3 regions of the Pengzhenrongella phosphoraccumulans genome follow, and region 1 is predicted to be linked to each of the others. Evidence: predicted binding sites of a transcription regulator. Region 1 holds the regulator's gene; each other region holds the start of a gene.
The links. The regulator LexA, encoded in region 1, represses DNA repair genes until DNA is damaged. The targets are predictions, from matches to a motif close to TCGAACANNTGTTCGA.

Region 1 (4,765 bases):
AGCCCGCGGGCGCCCCGGCCCAGGCCGCGGCCGACGGCGGTCTGAAGATGGCGGCCTCCGCGATGCTCAACCTGTTCGAGACGGCGGAGCGGATGGCTGCGGGCCCGCCCGCCTCGGGCGGCGACGTGCTCTGGTGCTCGCGTGACGACGACGACGGCGGGGGCCGCCGCGCGAGCGGGATGTCACGCCTGCACGCGGCACCGCTCGCGGTGAACGGGCTGATCCGGACGCACCTGCTCGCGGGCCGCTCCGGGGTGCTGACCTCGGCGACGCTGGCGCTCGGCGGGTCGTTCGTCCCGCTCGCCCGCTCGCTCGGGCTCGACCTCGCGGCGGAGCGGACCGGGGACGCCGTAGCGGCGTCGGTGTCGACTCCGGCGCCGACTGTTGCCCTGGCATCCGGCCATCCGGTTGACGCCGTGCCGACGCCGTGGCGTTCGCTCGATGTCGGCAGCCCGTTCGACTACCCCCACCAGGCGATCCTCTACATCGCCAAGCGGTTGCCGGCACCCGGACGCGAGGCGGCGACCGACGCCCAGCTCGACGAGATCGCGACCCTGATCACGGCGGCGGGTGGGCGCACGCTCGGCCTGTTCTCGTCCCGGCGGGCCGCCACCGCCGTCGCCGAGGCGATGCGGGATCGGCTCGACTTCCCGGTGCTCGCCCAGGGGGACGACCAGCTGCCGACGCTGGTGCGCACGTTCGCCGAGGACCCCGCGACCTGCCTGTTCGGCACGTTGTCGCTCTGGCAGGGTGTCGACGTGCCCGGGTCGTCGTGCCAGCTCGTCCTGATCGACCGCATCCCGTTCCCCCGGCCCGACGACCCCGTGCGCTCGGCGCGGTCGGAAGCCGTCGAGGCGGCGGGCGGGAACGGCTTCATGCAGGTCTCCGCGACGCACGCCGCGCTGCTCCTCGCCCAGGGCGCCGGTCGACTGATCCGCGGCACGGCGGACCGCGGCGTGGTCGCGGTCCTTGACCCACGGCTTGCCACGGCTCGCTACGGCGAGTTCCTGGCCCGTTCACTTCCCGACTTCTGGCGGACGACCGACCGGTCGATCGTCATCGCGGCGCTCGAGCGGCTCGCCGCACTAGCGTGACCCGTTGAGCCATCTGGAGGACCTGTGAGTGAGACCTACGACAGCGACGAGATCGGCTGGGGGAGCGGCCCCCTGCCCGATCGCCGCACCACCAAGCTGGCAGTGGTCGGCGCGGGCGCGGTGGGGGCGACGGTGGCGTACGCGGCCCTCATGCGCGGCGCGGCGCGCACGGTGGCCCTGTACGACATCGACAAGGCCAAGGTCGAGGCCGAGGCGGCCGACCTCGGGCACGGGATCCAGTTCATGCCGATGGCCGAGGTGATCGGGTCGGACGACATCGCCGTGTGCGCCGACGCCGACGTCGTCGTGGTGACCGCCGGGGCGAAGCAGAAGCCCGGGCAGACCCGCCTGGACCTCGCCGAGGCGACGATCGCGCTGACGCGGATGATCCTGCCGCCGCTCGTCGAGCAGGCGCCCAACGCCGTGTTCGTGATGGTGACCAACCCGGTCGACATCGTCACCTACGCGGCACTGAAGATCTCTGGCCTGCCGCGCTCGCAGCTCTTCGGCTCGGGCACCGTCCTGGACTCCTCGCGCCTGCGCTACCTCATCGCGCAGCACACCGGGGTCGCCGTGCAGAACGTGCACGCGTACATGGTCGGCGAGCACGGCGACAGCGAGTTCCCGCTGTGGGAGTCCGCTTCCATCGGCGGGGTTCCCCTGCCGAACTGGCGCGGTACCCGGAGCTCGGGGCCGTTGACGCTCGACGTGCGCGAGCGGATCGCTCGGGACGTCATCGAGTCGGCGTACAAGATCATCGCCGGCAAGGGCGCCACGAACTACGCCGTGGCGCTCGCCGCCTCGCGCATCATCGAGGCGATCCTCAAGGACGAACGGCGGGTGCTGCCGGTCTCGAGCCTGCTCGACGACTACTACGGCATCAGCGACATCTGCCTGTCGGTGCCGACCGTCGTCGGTCGGACCGGGGCCGGGCGAGAGCTCGAGGTCCCGATGTCTCCGGACGAACTCGCGCACCTGCGGACCTCAGCGGAGGCCCTCAAGACGGTCGCGCGCCGGTTCGGCTTCTGACGCCGGTCGGGTGAGCCCGCGGCGAGACCCGGGTCAGGCCTCGCCCGACGACGACCGCAGCGCTCGGACCAGCTCGTCCTTGCGCAGCCGGGATCGGCCGACGATCCCGGCTGCGGCCGCGCGCCGGCGCAGCTCGGCGAGCGAGCAGTCCTCGAGCCGACCTGCGGGCTCGCACTGAAGCGCCTCGGCGAGCCGGTCGGCTGTTGCCGACGGTCCGGGGTCGCGCATCCGCCCGGGCATCAGTACGCCCCCGTCACAGCTTGCGCAGCACGCTGACGACGCGACCCAGGACCTGCGCCTCGTCGCCGTTGATCGGGGAGTAGGCCGGGTTGTGCGGCAGGAGCCACAGGTGCCCGTCCGTGCGCTTGAAGGTCTTGACGGTCGCCTCGCCGTCGATCATGGCCGCGACGATCTCGCCGTTCTCCGCGATCGGCTGGCGGCGGACGACGACCCAGTCGCCGTCGCAGATCGCGGCGTCGATCATCGAGTCCCCGGCCACGCGGAGCAGGAACAGGTCACCGTCACCGACCAGCTGGCGCGGGAGCGGGAAGACGTCCTCCACGACCTGCTCGGCCAGGATCGGTCCGCCGGCGGCGATCCGTCCGACCACCGGGACGTAGGACGGCGTGGGCGAGCCGTCCTGCGCTGCGAGGTGCTCCTCGCCGAAGCTGCTCGCCGGCGACCCGGTGCTCGGCTGCAGCCGCTGGATCGGTCGTGAGTCGTCCGGGTGCATCACCTCGATGGCGCGCGGCCGGTTCGGGTCGCGCCGCAGATACCCCTTGCGCTCGAGCGCGGTGAGCTGGTGCTTGACGCTCGACGGGCTGGTCAGGCCGACCGCCTCGCCGATCTCCCGCATGGTGGGCGGGTAGCCGCGGTGGGCGACCGATGACCGGATGGTCTCGAGGACCAGCCGCTGGCGCGCGGTCAACCCGTCGCTGTCCGGCGCACTGTCCGGGAGCGCGTGGACCGACGCGAGGGCGGCGCGCGTCTTTCGCGTCGCTGGCGGGTCCGGGGGACCGCCGGGGGTGTTCGTGTCTGTGGCCACGGTTCTCCTCCTCCTGTTCGAGTCCACCCTCGACGCTCGACCGAGCGTGTGGGTGGCTCGTGGTGCGCTTGCTCTGGCGTACACACAGCCTAGAAGAACAAGGCCGCGCTTTCAAACATCTGTTCGAGCGTGTCTCGACAACCGTCGGTGCTTCGTGCTAGACATCGTACAGACGTTCGACGCACAGGTGTTCGACGCACAGGTGTTCGACTCGGGTCACGGAGACCCAGGTCGCGGGCTATTCGAGAGGAGCACGGACATGAGCGCAGCAACGGTCCACCCGCAGGGGATGTCGGGATCAGGCACTCTGACGCTGACGACGCGGGGGCGTCGGGTGGTCGCCGCCGGTGCCGTCGCACTTGCGCTCGCCGGGGTGCTCGTCGGCGGCCGGGCGGTGGCCGGTTCGCCGGCCGAGGCCGTCCCGGTGGACACGTATACGGTCGCCGCGGGGGAGAGCCTGTGGGCGATCGCCACGGCCTACACGGCCCCGAACGACGACGTTCGCGACACCGTCGGCGCTCTCGTCGCGTTGAACGGCCTGGCTGGGGCGGGTCTGCGGGCCGGGCAGCAGATCCTGGTCCCGGCAGGCTGACCGCCATCTGCCGCGGCCGGGGCACGTGCCGCGGCCGAAGCCACCTTGCGTCTGGGCGCGCGGACCTCTAGGTTTTGGCCCAGATACCGTGGCCGAGGGTCGCCGCGCGCCCGAGGAGTTCTTCGCCGAGCGCCGACCCCGGCGCAAACCAGGACCGGAGGCTCGGCGTGCACTGTCCGTTCTGCCACCACTCTGACTCGCGGGTGGTGGACTCCCGGACGTCGGATGACGGCTCGTCGATCCGCCGCCGGCGCCAGTGCCCGCAGTGCAACCGACGGTTCACCACCGTCGAGACGGCGAGCCTGTCGGTCGTGAAGCGCTCGGGTGCGACGGAGCCGTTCAGCCGCGAGAAGATCATCAACGGTGTCCGCAAGGCGTGCCAGGGCCGGCCGGTGAACGAGGACGACCTCGCGCTGCTCGCGCAGCGGGTCGAGGAGAACATTCGGAGCACCGGCAGCGCCGAGCTGGACGCCTACGAGATCGGGTTGACGATCCTCGGGCCGCTGCGCGACCTCGACGAGGTGGCCTACCTGCGGTTCGCGAGCGTCTACCAGGGATTCAACTCGCTCGAGGACTTCGAGGCGGCGATCACGTTGCTGCGCGCCGAGCACGAGGCTGCGGCGCTGGCAGAGTCCGATTCCGAGGAGCAGCCCGACCGGGGATCGCTCCACGGCGAGTCGACCCCGACCGCTCCCTAGCGCACGGGAAACGGTCCGGGGTCTGGGCGCGGTTCACAGACAGCGTCGTTCACAGACAGCGTCGTTCACAGACAGTGCCGTTCACAGACAGCGTCGATCACGGGGTCGCGAGAACGCGGCGGCCACGATCAGGGTCGGGTCAGAGCCGTTCGAGCTTGGCGCTGTCGAGCGCGACGCGGCGGCGGTCACCCGCGCCGAAGTCGACGATGACGGCGCGATCGCCGTCAAGGGCGACGACTCGACCGAGCCCGTGTCGCTCGTGCGAGACGCGGGCCCCGACGGGGATCGGCTTGATTGCCGCAGCTGC
Region 2 (4,765 bases), 1.5 Mb from region 1:
GGGGCCCCGCGCGAGCCCGAGATCGAACTGTTCCTCACGGCGCCGGCCGTGGTGAACGATCCTGGGGCCGTCGTGCGTACCGAGCCCGCGCTCGCGGGGGTGGCCAAGGTCATCGACCCGGGTTTCGTCACGGGAAGCGAGGATGTCGGCCTGCTCGCGGATGCGGCGGACGCGCCGTGCGTGTACTGGCTGCTCGGCGGCGCCGACCCGGCCGAGTTCGCCGGGGCGACGACGTTCGCTGAACTTGCCGCCCGGTCCGTGGCGCTGCCGTCCAACCACTCGCCGTTGTTCGCGCCCGTGATCGAACCGACGCTCACGATCGGGGTGGCCGCACTTGTCGCGGCAGCCCGGGAATGGCTCCCACTCGCGACCTGAGTTGGTCGATCCGCGCTTGTCAGCCGGTATCTGGCGTCAGCCAACGCGCCGGGTTCGCCGTCATGCGACGCGCTGGGTCGGCCGTCAGGCAACGCGAGCGTCTGACGTCTGGAAGAGGTCGTCGGGGTAGATCTCGCGCGCGTCGATCGGCGCATCGACCTGAGTGAGGTCGAGCTCGTTCGGTGGTTCGGGTGGTCGTGGTGGTGCGGGTGGTTGGATCCCGGGTGGTTCGGTCTGTCGGAGTTGTCGTCCGGTGGGGTCGGTGAATTGGTACCAGACGCGGGCGATGCCGGTGATGGCGTTGTAGTCGCGTGTGGTGTGGCGGGTCAGGGTGAGGTCGAGTCGGTGGACTTCGTGGTGGTGGAAGTTGCACAGCAACGCACCGTTTTCCACGGAGGTGGCTCCGCCGTCGCGTTGCCACCAGGCGAGGTGGTGGATGTGGCACCAGCGGGCGTGGGCGTGGCAGTCGGGCCAGGCGCATTCGCGGTCGCGGGCGATGACGGCTTTGCGTTGGGGTCCGGTGAACAGTCGTTCGGTGCGCCCGAGGTCTAGGGGGACTCCGTCGGCGTTGATGACGATGCGGGTCAGTTCGCAGTCGCACATGATCACGCCGAGCTCACTGGCGGGCACGGGTGTGCCGTCCTCGAGGGTCGCCGGCGCGTACCCCAGGACGGGGAGCACCGCAGGTCCCGCCCCGCACCGCGAGTCGTTCGTCGTGTCGCTGCGCCCGGAAACCTCGCCGTCGTCGTCGGTGGTGAAGCCGAAGGTGGCTAGGGCGGTGCGGCGGCGGTCGCGGTCGGCTTGGGCGGCGGCCCAGGTCGCTTCGGTGAGGATGACGGAGACCTGGGGTGGTACGTGCGCGCCGGGTTTGGTGTCCACCGACGCCAGGATGCGGTCGGCGATGGTGGCCAGGGCGTCGGCGTTGCGTTGGCCGAAGTCGCGGTCGTCGTCGGCGGCCGGTCGCGGGGTGGCCGCTTCCAGGGCGAGGGCGACCTGGTGGCCCGTGATCGAGTCGAGCAGCCCTTTGAGGTGGGTGCCGTGCGGGGTGTGGGTCAGGTGCAGGAACCTCGCGCGGCGTTGGGCCTGGTGGTCGCGTTCCAGGCCGGCGGGGTCCACGTGGGCGGCCCACCGGTCCGCGGTGCGCGCGAACGTGCCCGCGTCCTGCCCGGCAGCCAACCCCAACAACGTCTCCTGCCCGGCGGGAGAGGTGGCGGCTTCGCGTTGGGCGGGGGTGCCGGTGGCGGCGACCTTGGCGATGATCCCGGCGTGCTCCAGCGGGATACGCCCCTCGGTCACGGCCTCGCGCACGTCGGGGACGGTGTCGAGCTCGGCGGCCTGGCGCACCCGCGCGGCCCCGCCGCGCTTGCCGAGGCGGGTCTTGCGTCCGACCCACGCTTCGAAGGTCGGGTCCCCGGACCCGCGCCACGTCTCGGCGTCGCGTTCGGCGATGAGCACGCTCGACCGGATCGCCTGCAGGGTGTCGATGGTCAGGTTCAGCTCGGTGAGGATGCTCTGCCGCTCGGGCCCGGCCCACTGGGGCGCCCCCGCGGCAGCGGCGGCCAACGCCGCAGCGGCCGCGCGCAACGCGGCCACCTCGCCGCCCACCCCGCACGCGAGTCGCGCGACCGAACCGCCGTCGGCCACCCCAGGACCGTGGGTGGCGGCCACCATGCTGGCGAGAGGCGCACCGGTCACGTCCACAGCCGCCCCCTCGCCATCGAGTCGCCAGAACCGAGTCAGAAGATCGAACACCCGTGCTAATCGTACCGAACCAGGACGAAACGGTCAAGGGTTCCGATGCAATGATCTGGCGCGATTCCCGGGGCATCGTGCGCACAGCTGCAGCACGGCAGCGAACCGCGCGCCGCCCACATGCAAGGCCGATGCAGGCGCGGGACTCGAGTCCCCGCCGTCATCCCGCCTCTCCCTCGCCGATCGCGGGAGGTATGCGACAAAGGTCCCTTTATCGGACTCACCACCGCGTGCAAGCGTGGGTAGGGACTCGACGGGGAGGCATCTCATGGTGCACGAGGAGCGGTTGCTGGATCTTGCCGGGCTCCAGGGCTTGATCGATGCCCTCAGTGCTCGCGGCTACGGCGTGATGGGACCGACCGTTCGGGACGGCGCCATCGTGCACGCACCCATCGCCACGATCGACGACCTGCCTCGCGGATGGGGTGACGAGCAGGATGCCGCGCACTACCGGCTCCGGCGCCGCAACGATGACGCGCTCTTCGGGTACGCCGCGGGCGCGCAGTCACCCAAGCCGGTGCTGTTCCCGGCCGAGGAGCTCATCTGGCGCGGTCGGCGCACGGGCGAGGAGTTCACGGTCAACGAGGTCGAACCGGGCGACCCGGCTGCCGGCGACGGCAGGCCGTACGCGCTCTTCGGTGTCCGCTCGTGCGACCTGCACGCCCTGGCCATCCACGACGTCGTGCTGCTCGGTCGCGACCACACGGACGTCCGCTACGCGGCGAGGCGGTCCGGGGCGTTCGTCGTGGCGGTGACCTGCACCGATCCTGGCGGCACCTGCTTCTGCGCCTCGATGGGGACCGGTCCGCGGCCGGACGCCGGCTACGACCTTGCGCTGACAGAGCTGCTCGACGACGGCCCACACCGGTTCCTCGTCGATGTCGGCACCGAGCGAGGCGCGGAGGTCCTCGCAGAGGTCCCGACGGCTGAGGCGCCCGACGAGGACGTCCAGGCGGCCGACGACGTCGTCGCCTGGTCCGTCGCGCACATGGGGCGAACGCTCGACACCGACGGGATCAAGGACCTGCTGTACGCCAGCGTCGACAGCCCGCGCTGGGACGACGTCGCGTCGCGCTGCCTCGCGTGCACCAACTGCACGTTGGTGTGCCCGACCTGCTTCTGCACCTCGGTCGAGGACGTGGCCGATCTCACCGGCGAGGTGGCCGAGCGTCATCGCGTGTGGGACTCGTGCTTCTCGGAGGACTTCTCCTACATCCACGGCGGCAGCATCCGACCCGAGATCCGGTCGCGCTACCGGCAGTGGATCACGCACAAGCTCGGGGCCTGGCAGGACCAGTTCGGCATGTCGGGCTGCGTGGGTTGTGGCCGGTGCATCACCTGGTGCCCGGCCGCGATCGACATCACCGCGGAGGCCGCAGCGCTGCGCTGGACCCCGCAACCGGCTGCGGGCCGCAGCTAGAGGGAACGTCGGACGGGCGGGAGCTTCGCGATGAGCATGCTCGACAGTCACCACCGAACCGGGGCGGCCGCCGCGGCGGCCATCGACCCGATGCGCCCGCGGCGGTACCGCATCGGGCACACCCGGCAGGACACGCGGGACACCTTCACGCTCAAGCTCGACCCCGTGGACGCGCCCCCGATGCAGTACGCGGCGGGTCAGTTCACGATGCTCGACGCCTTCGGGGTCGGCGAGGTGCCGATCTCGATCAGCGGTGACCCGGCCCTCGGTGGGCCGCTCGAGCACACGATCCGCGACGTCGGCGTCGTCACGCACGCGCTCATCGCCGCCCCGGTCGGCTCGCTGCTCGGGGTCCGCGGACCGTACGGGACCTCGTGGGACATGGCCTCGGCCGCGGGCGGCGACGTCGTGTTCGTCGTCGGCGGGATCGGCCTCGCGCCGCTGCGGCCGGCGATCTGCGAGCTGATCGCCCACCGCGACCGGTACGACCGGGTCCTGCTGCTCTACGGCGTGCGCACCCCGGAGGACATCCTGTTCGGCGACGAGCTGCGCACCTGGGCCCACGACCACGGCATCGTCGTCGAGGTCACGGTCGACAACGGCCAGCACGCCTGGCGCGGCAAGGTCGGGCTCGTCACCCAGCTGATCCCGCGGGCGGGTTTCGACCCGCGCCACACGACCGCGTTCGTGTGTGGGCCCGAGGTGATGATGCGGTTCTCCGCCGCAGCCCTCGTGGACCGGGGCGTTCGGGAGCATCGGATCCGAATGTCCATGGAGCGCAACATGAAGTGCGGCGTCGGGTTGTGCGGGCACTGCCAGCTCCGGGAGCTGTTCGTCTGCGTCGACGGGCCGGTGCTCACCTACGACCGCCTCGCGCCGCTGCTGTCGAGTCGGGAGCTGTGACATGACCACCCAGTCGTCGACCCTGCCCAAGCTGGCCGTGTGGAAGTTCGCCTCGTGCGACGGCTGCCAGCTGACCCTGCTCAACTGCGAGGACGAGCTCATGGCCCTCGCGGGGGAGGTGGAGATCGCCTACTTCCCGGAGGCGACGCGCGCCGTCGTGGACGGGCCCTACGACGTGTCCCTCGTCGAGGGATCGGTCACGACCCCCGAGGAGATCGAACGCATCGGCCAGGTCCGCGAGATGTCGAAGCACGTCGTGACCATCGGCGCGTGCGCGACGAGCGGCGGGATCCAGGCGCTGCGCAACTTCGGGGA
Region 3 (4,765 bases), 830 kb from region 1:
GCTCGCCGCGTTCGCGCTCGGCGACTACGAGTGGATCCTGGCGTTCGAGGCGGACGAGCTGCACCGGATCGTCGACCTCATGCGCGAGATGCGCAACACCACCGCCCGCCGCCACGTCCGCGAGGAGCTCCCGTTCTACACGGGCCCGCGCGTCAGCCTGAGCGACTGGTCCGACCGCCAACCCCTCGACGACTGACCCCCTACTCATCACCCCCGCACCAACACCCGCACCACCTCCGTAAGGCCGGCACGGCCCCGCGAACTCGGAGGTTTGCCTCGAGATAGGACACTGCGGTGTCCGAGTTCGAGGCAAACCTCCGAGTTCGCGGGCGGTGGGGCTGGGGGTTACGCCCGCCAGGCCGAATTCAGGTGGGTGAGAGTGTCGAGTCTTGTCCGGACGTCGTGGGTGGTTGCCGTGATCAGGAGCTCGTCCGCCCGGGTGGTCTCGATCAGGCGGTCCAGCTCTTCCACGGCGGCCTCGGCGGTCGTGGCGATCTGGGTGCCGGGCAGCTGCGCCAGCACCTCCTCTGCAGCGGTGCCGCGCAGGCCCGCGAGGGTGGCGGCGGCGGCGTCGGGCGTGACGATCGGAGCGAGCCGGCCGGTGCGCAGGCTGAGCGCCATCACCCGGCTGGGGCCCGCCAGGTAGGTCGCCTCCTCGTCGGAGTCCGCGATGATCACGGACGCGCTGACCATCGCGTGCGGCTGGGCGAGCTCGGGCGACGGACGGAACTCCGCGCGGTAGGCGGCCAGTGCGGCCAGGGTCTGGGTCGCGCCGAAGTGGTGCGCGTAGGCGAACCGGATGCCGAGCGCCGCAGCGAGCCGTGCGCTGAACGTGCTGGAGCCGAGCAGCCAGACCTCAGGGGACGACGACGGCGCCGGCGTGGCCGAGAACCGGCGGACCAGCGCTGACGGTGCGCGCCCCGACTGCTGGCCGAGCAGGCCGAGCACGTCCAGCAGCTCGGCCGGGAACTCCTCGGCGCCCAGGCCGTCGGTGGTGCGCCGCAGGGCCGCGGCGGTCGCTGGGTCGGTGCCGGGTGCGCGCCCGATCCCCAGGTCGATGCGCCCCGGGTGCAGTGCCTCGAGCATCGCGAACTGCTCGCCGACGACGAGCGCCGGGTGGTTGGGCAGCATCACGCCGCCCGAGCCGACCCGGATGCGGGTGGTCGAGGCGGCCAGGTGCGCGATCAGGACGGCGGGGCTGGTCGACGCGACGGCCGGCATGTTGTGGTGCTCGGCCACCCAGAAGCGCGCGAATCCGAGTTCGTCCGCGTGCCGGGCGAGCCGGGTGCTCGCCGTCAGGGCATCCCCGCTGCTCGCGCCCGCGCTCAGCGGGGAGAGGTCGAGGACGGACAGCGGGACCCGGTGGGGCTGTGCGCTCCGGGTCATCGGATCGGGGGTGGCGTCGGGACTGGAGCTCGGGGCAACACGGGTAGCGGGCACGCCAGGGCCAACGCGCACCTGCATCGGAATGCTTCCCGTGCCAGCGGCCCGGTGCTCCTCCCCGGCCGGCTGCTTCCGGTGCTCCGTCTCGAAACTGCCGGCGAGAAGCTCGGCCGAACCCCTTGACCGGTTCCCTCGGATCAGCGTAGCATTAGCACAGGTGTTCGACGACGATCACCACTCGAGTTCCGCGCGATGCGGCTCGAAAGCGGGAGGGGGCAGCGGTGGACGCGACTGGCGGGGGCAGCACGACTGCTCAGTGCGTGGCGCGTCGGCGTGTGGCCGATCTCCAAGCCGCCGCCGTGCTGCTTGCCGCTGACAGCTCCGACGCCAAGGAATGGTCCGGCCCGGACCGGCACGCGGTGTTCGCTGACCTGACCCGCACCATCGACACCCTGACCGCGACCCGGGCCGCCGTGCTGATCGCCGAGCGCGACGCGGACACCTGGCGTGGCCACGGTGACCCCGACCTCAGCGGCTGGGCCGGGCGCGTGACCCGCCTGGGCAAACGTGGCGGCACCGCCCAGGTACGCCAGGCCACCGAGCTCGACGCGGTCCCGGAGGTCGTGGTTGCCGTCACGCACGGGCGCATCCCGCTGGAGCACGCCAAGATCATCGCCAAGATCGCCGCCACCGGCACCCCCGCGCAGCGCGAAGCAGCCACCTCACCTGCCGGCCAAGAGGCCCTCGTCGAGCTCGCCACCACTCAAGACGCCGGTACGTTCGAGAAGTCCGCCGACCGGTGGGCCGCCACCCTGGACCCCGAGGGCCTGGAACGCGACCACCAGGCCCAATACCGCAAGCGCTACTTCCAGGTCACCACCGGCCCGGGCGGGTCTCACCTGCGGGGGTTCCTCGACACGATCACCGGACGAAAGCTCACCCTCGCGTTGGAGGCCGTCACCGGACGCCCGGGCGTCGACGACGACCGCGACTTCGGCCAGCGCAACGCCGATGCCCTCACCTCGTTGGCGACCGCCGCTCTGGGTGATCCGACCATCAAGCCCGGCGCCCACGTCCCCCCGCAGATCTCGCTGATCCTGACGGAAGCGACCTGGATCGCAGCCCAGGCCGACCGCGAACGACGGCGCGCTGCGCTGACCACCTTCGGCTTCCCCGTGACGCTGGAGGCAGACAGTGACGCCGCGCACGAGTGCGACGGCCACGCGCCGAGCGCGCCGGCCGCTTGGGTACCCGCCAGCTACGAACCTGCCACCCTCGAGGACGGCACCCCGGTCCCGGACAGCGAACTGAGCCAGATGATGTGCGACTGCGAGCTGACCCGCATCGTGGTGAACGCAGACGGCATCCCGCTGGACCTGGGCCGCACCGAGCGACTGTTCACCGGACCTCAACGCAAGGCCGTCATCGCCCGCGACCGCGAGTGCGCCGTGCCTGGTTGCTCCGCCCACGCCCGCTGGTGCAACGTCCACCACATCAACTGGTGGACCCGCGATGGCGGTTTTACCTCTGTCGACAACCCGACAAGTCGCTAATACACCCCGATCTGCTGCACGGTCCTCAGGGCGGCAGTCCCCGGGCGACTGAGCACTCAGGCGAGCCGAGTCCAAAGCGCCGTCGCGATCAGGCCAGCAACTACGGCCCCGAGGCCCGAGAGGAAAAGCGAGCGATACCGCACGAATCTTGAACGCTCACCCAATCCGAGAAGTTCTAGCGTTGGGAACGCCCACATGAATGTGGCGAGAATTCCAACTGAGACCACCGAGAGAAGTGTCGGTATGAGGATCTCTTGCCATTGATACTGATTGTCCTTTGGTGCCCAATTGAGGAAATGCACCATGCGTCCGCCAAAGTAGGTGGCGGCCACCATTACGGGCGCAAGCAAGACGAATCCGACTTGGGCTGGGACCCTTGTCGGGCCTGTCGTCGATCGATCTAGAACGTCCACGATCCTCGCCATAAGACCTTCAACGCTTGTCCGGTCGGGCCCGCGGACGTCTACTTCGATTCCGGCCGAGAGCCCGCTGGCGAGCCGGAACGATGCGGACGCGTGGACCAACTCAGGCGGCTTCACGAGGGGTGCAGTGCTGCCGTCGTCGGTGCCGTAGCGCATGTTGATCTCATGCGAATTGTACTTGTTCGTCTCCGCTAGCCACCATTCCCGGTCGACATCAATGTCTACCCAGACGTCCCTTACTCGGCGCAAATCTTTGACGTGAAGTCCGTCAAGCGCTGCAGGATCGTTGGAGGTCTCGGTCAACTTGTTCGCGTATGAGATGCGCACCTCGACCTTGGATCGAATGCCGCTCCACTGCGACAAGACCGTCGATGCAAGATCGATCGCTGCTGTCAGTTCCGAGCTCGGACCGGACCAGCGCTGCCAACTGTGGCTTTTGGTGAACACGTGAGGAGCCTAGTCCTCGACGCCCTCAGCATTCGGGACTCTGCTGGGGCCAATGCAATCGGTCCTTGTCCTGGGGTCCCCAGGCTTTGGTGAGCCTGATGGCGCGGCGCAGCCGCGCTCTTGACTTGAAGTAGCAACATAACTCGGGCGGGCCTGACGCGGGTCTACGCGAGCCAACCGCGGGGCTCGGTGGCAAGGACGCAGCGCCCGGAGCCCCGCAGGGGCGAGGACGAACGGTCCGCGGCAGCCCCGCGGAGCGTGTTGTGCCTCGGGTGTCGTGACAACTGCGCTAGTCTCGGATTCCGGGACTAGAGGAGGCCTTCGTGACTGACTTCCGATCGCAGCGCATGCCGACGCCTGACGGCGAGGGGATCGCCAAGAGCAAGTGGGAACGGGCATGGGACGGCTACGTCAAGGCTGTGCGCCCTCTCACTGATCCACTCGCCAAGCCGCTCGCGCCGCTGCTCATGCCGATCGCTCGCGGGGCGACCTTCGACCTGATCGGGTTCTGGTTCGTCTGGCACACCTGCGGCGGGTTCGAGAACATGCAGGCTCAGACCGGGATGAGCCGGTCGGCCATCTACCGTCGGATCTCGATGTTCCGCCGTGTGTTCGGCGAGCACCCGGACGTCTACCGGTTCCCCGGTGTCGACGTCGACCTGAACGCAGTTTTAAGCGCCGCGGTGAAGGCGGCGAACGACACGCCGGAACCCGTAGTCCCGTAATGCGGGACTAGCGCGCTTGGGTCTTCTATAGTCCCGGAACATGGGACTAGACGCGGGGACGGTGAGCAGCGACGTTGCTGTCCTGCCTGCGTTGACTCCCCGCTCGGCGGGGTGGGTCCTCTCCTTGGTGCCGCGAGCCGGTGAGGGCGGCGGCTGCTTCGTGTCGTCCCTTCCGCCCAAGCGCTCGGCCTACGTCGCTCGCGGGAACGCCCACGACCCGCAGCGGGCCGCTGAA

Region 2: the regulator LexA is predicted to act here: its motif matches at 2,120-2,135, upstream of VTA80_RS01890 (DUF222 domain-containing protein).
Region 3: the regulator LexA is predicted to act here: its motif matches at 1,593-1,608, upstream of VTA80_RS13915 (DUF222 domain-containing protein).

What each region holds. Positions count from the first base shown of each region.
Region 1 covers NZ_CP144210.1:3,839,170-3,843,934, forward strand. The annotation lists gene VTA80_RS17755 (ATP-dependent DNA helicase) at 1-1,094, shown strand, start outside; gene VTA80_RS17760 (L-lactate dehydrogenase) at 1,119-2,123, shown strand; gene VTA80_RS17765 (hypothetical protein) at 2,157-2,351, opposite strand; gene lexA (transcriptional repressor LexA) at 2,377-3,051, opposite strand; gene VTA80_RS17775 (LysM peptidoglycan-binding domain-containing protein) at 3,428-3,760, shown strand; gene nrdR (transcriptional regulator NrdR) at 3,928-4,458, shown strand; gene VTA80_RS17785 (hypothetical protein) at 4,598-4,765, opposite strand, start outside.
Region 2 covers NZ_CP144210.1:375,122-379,886, reverse strand. The annotation lists gene VTA80_RS01895 (amidohydrolase) at 1-375, shown strand, start outside; gene VTA80_RS01890 (DUF222 domain-containing protein) at 460-2,070, opposite strand; gene VTA80_RS01885 (4Fe-4S dicluster domain-containing protein) at 2,396-3,547, shown strand; gene VTA80_RS01880 (FAD/NAD(P)-binding protein) at 3,578-4,450, shown strand; gene VTA80_RS01875 (hypothetical protein) at 4,452-4,765, shown strand, end outside.
Region 3 covers NZ_CP144210.1:3,011,176-3,015,940, forward strand. The annotation lists gene hemQ (hydrogen peroxide-dependent heme synthase) at 1-196, shown strand, start outside; gene VTA80_RS13910 (LLM class flavin-dependent oxidoreductase) at 346-1,386, opposite strand; gene VTA80_RS13915 (DUF222 domain-containing protein) at 1,704-2,936, shown strand; gene VTA80_RS13920 (hypothetical protein) at 2,993-3,805, opposite strand; gene VTA80_RS13925 (hypothetical protein) at 4,129-4,530, shown strand; gene VTA80_RS13930 (hypothetical protein) at 4,571-4,765, shown strand, end outside.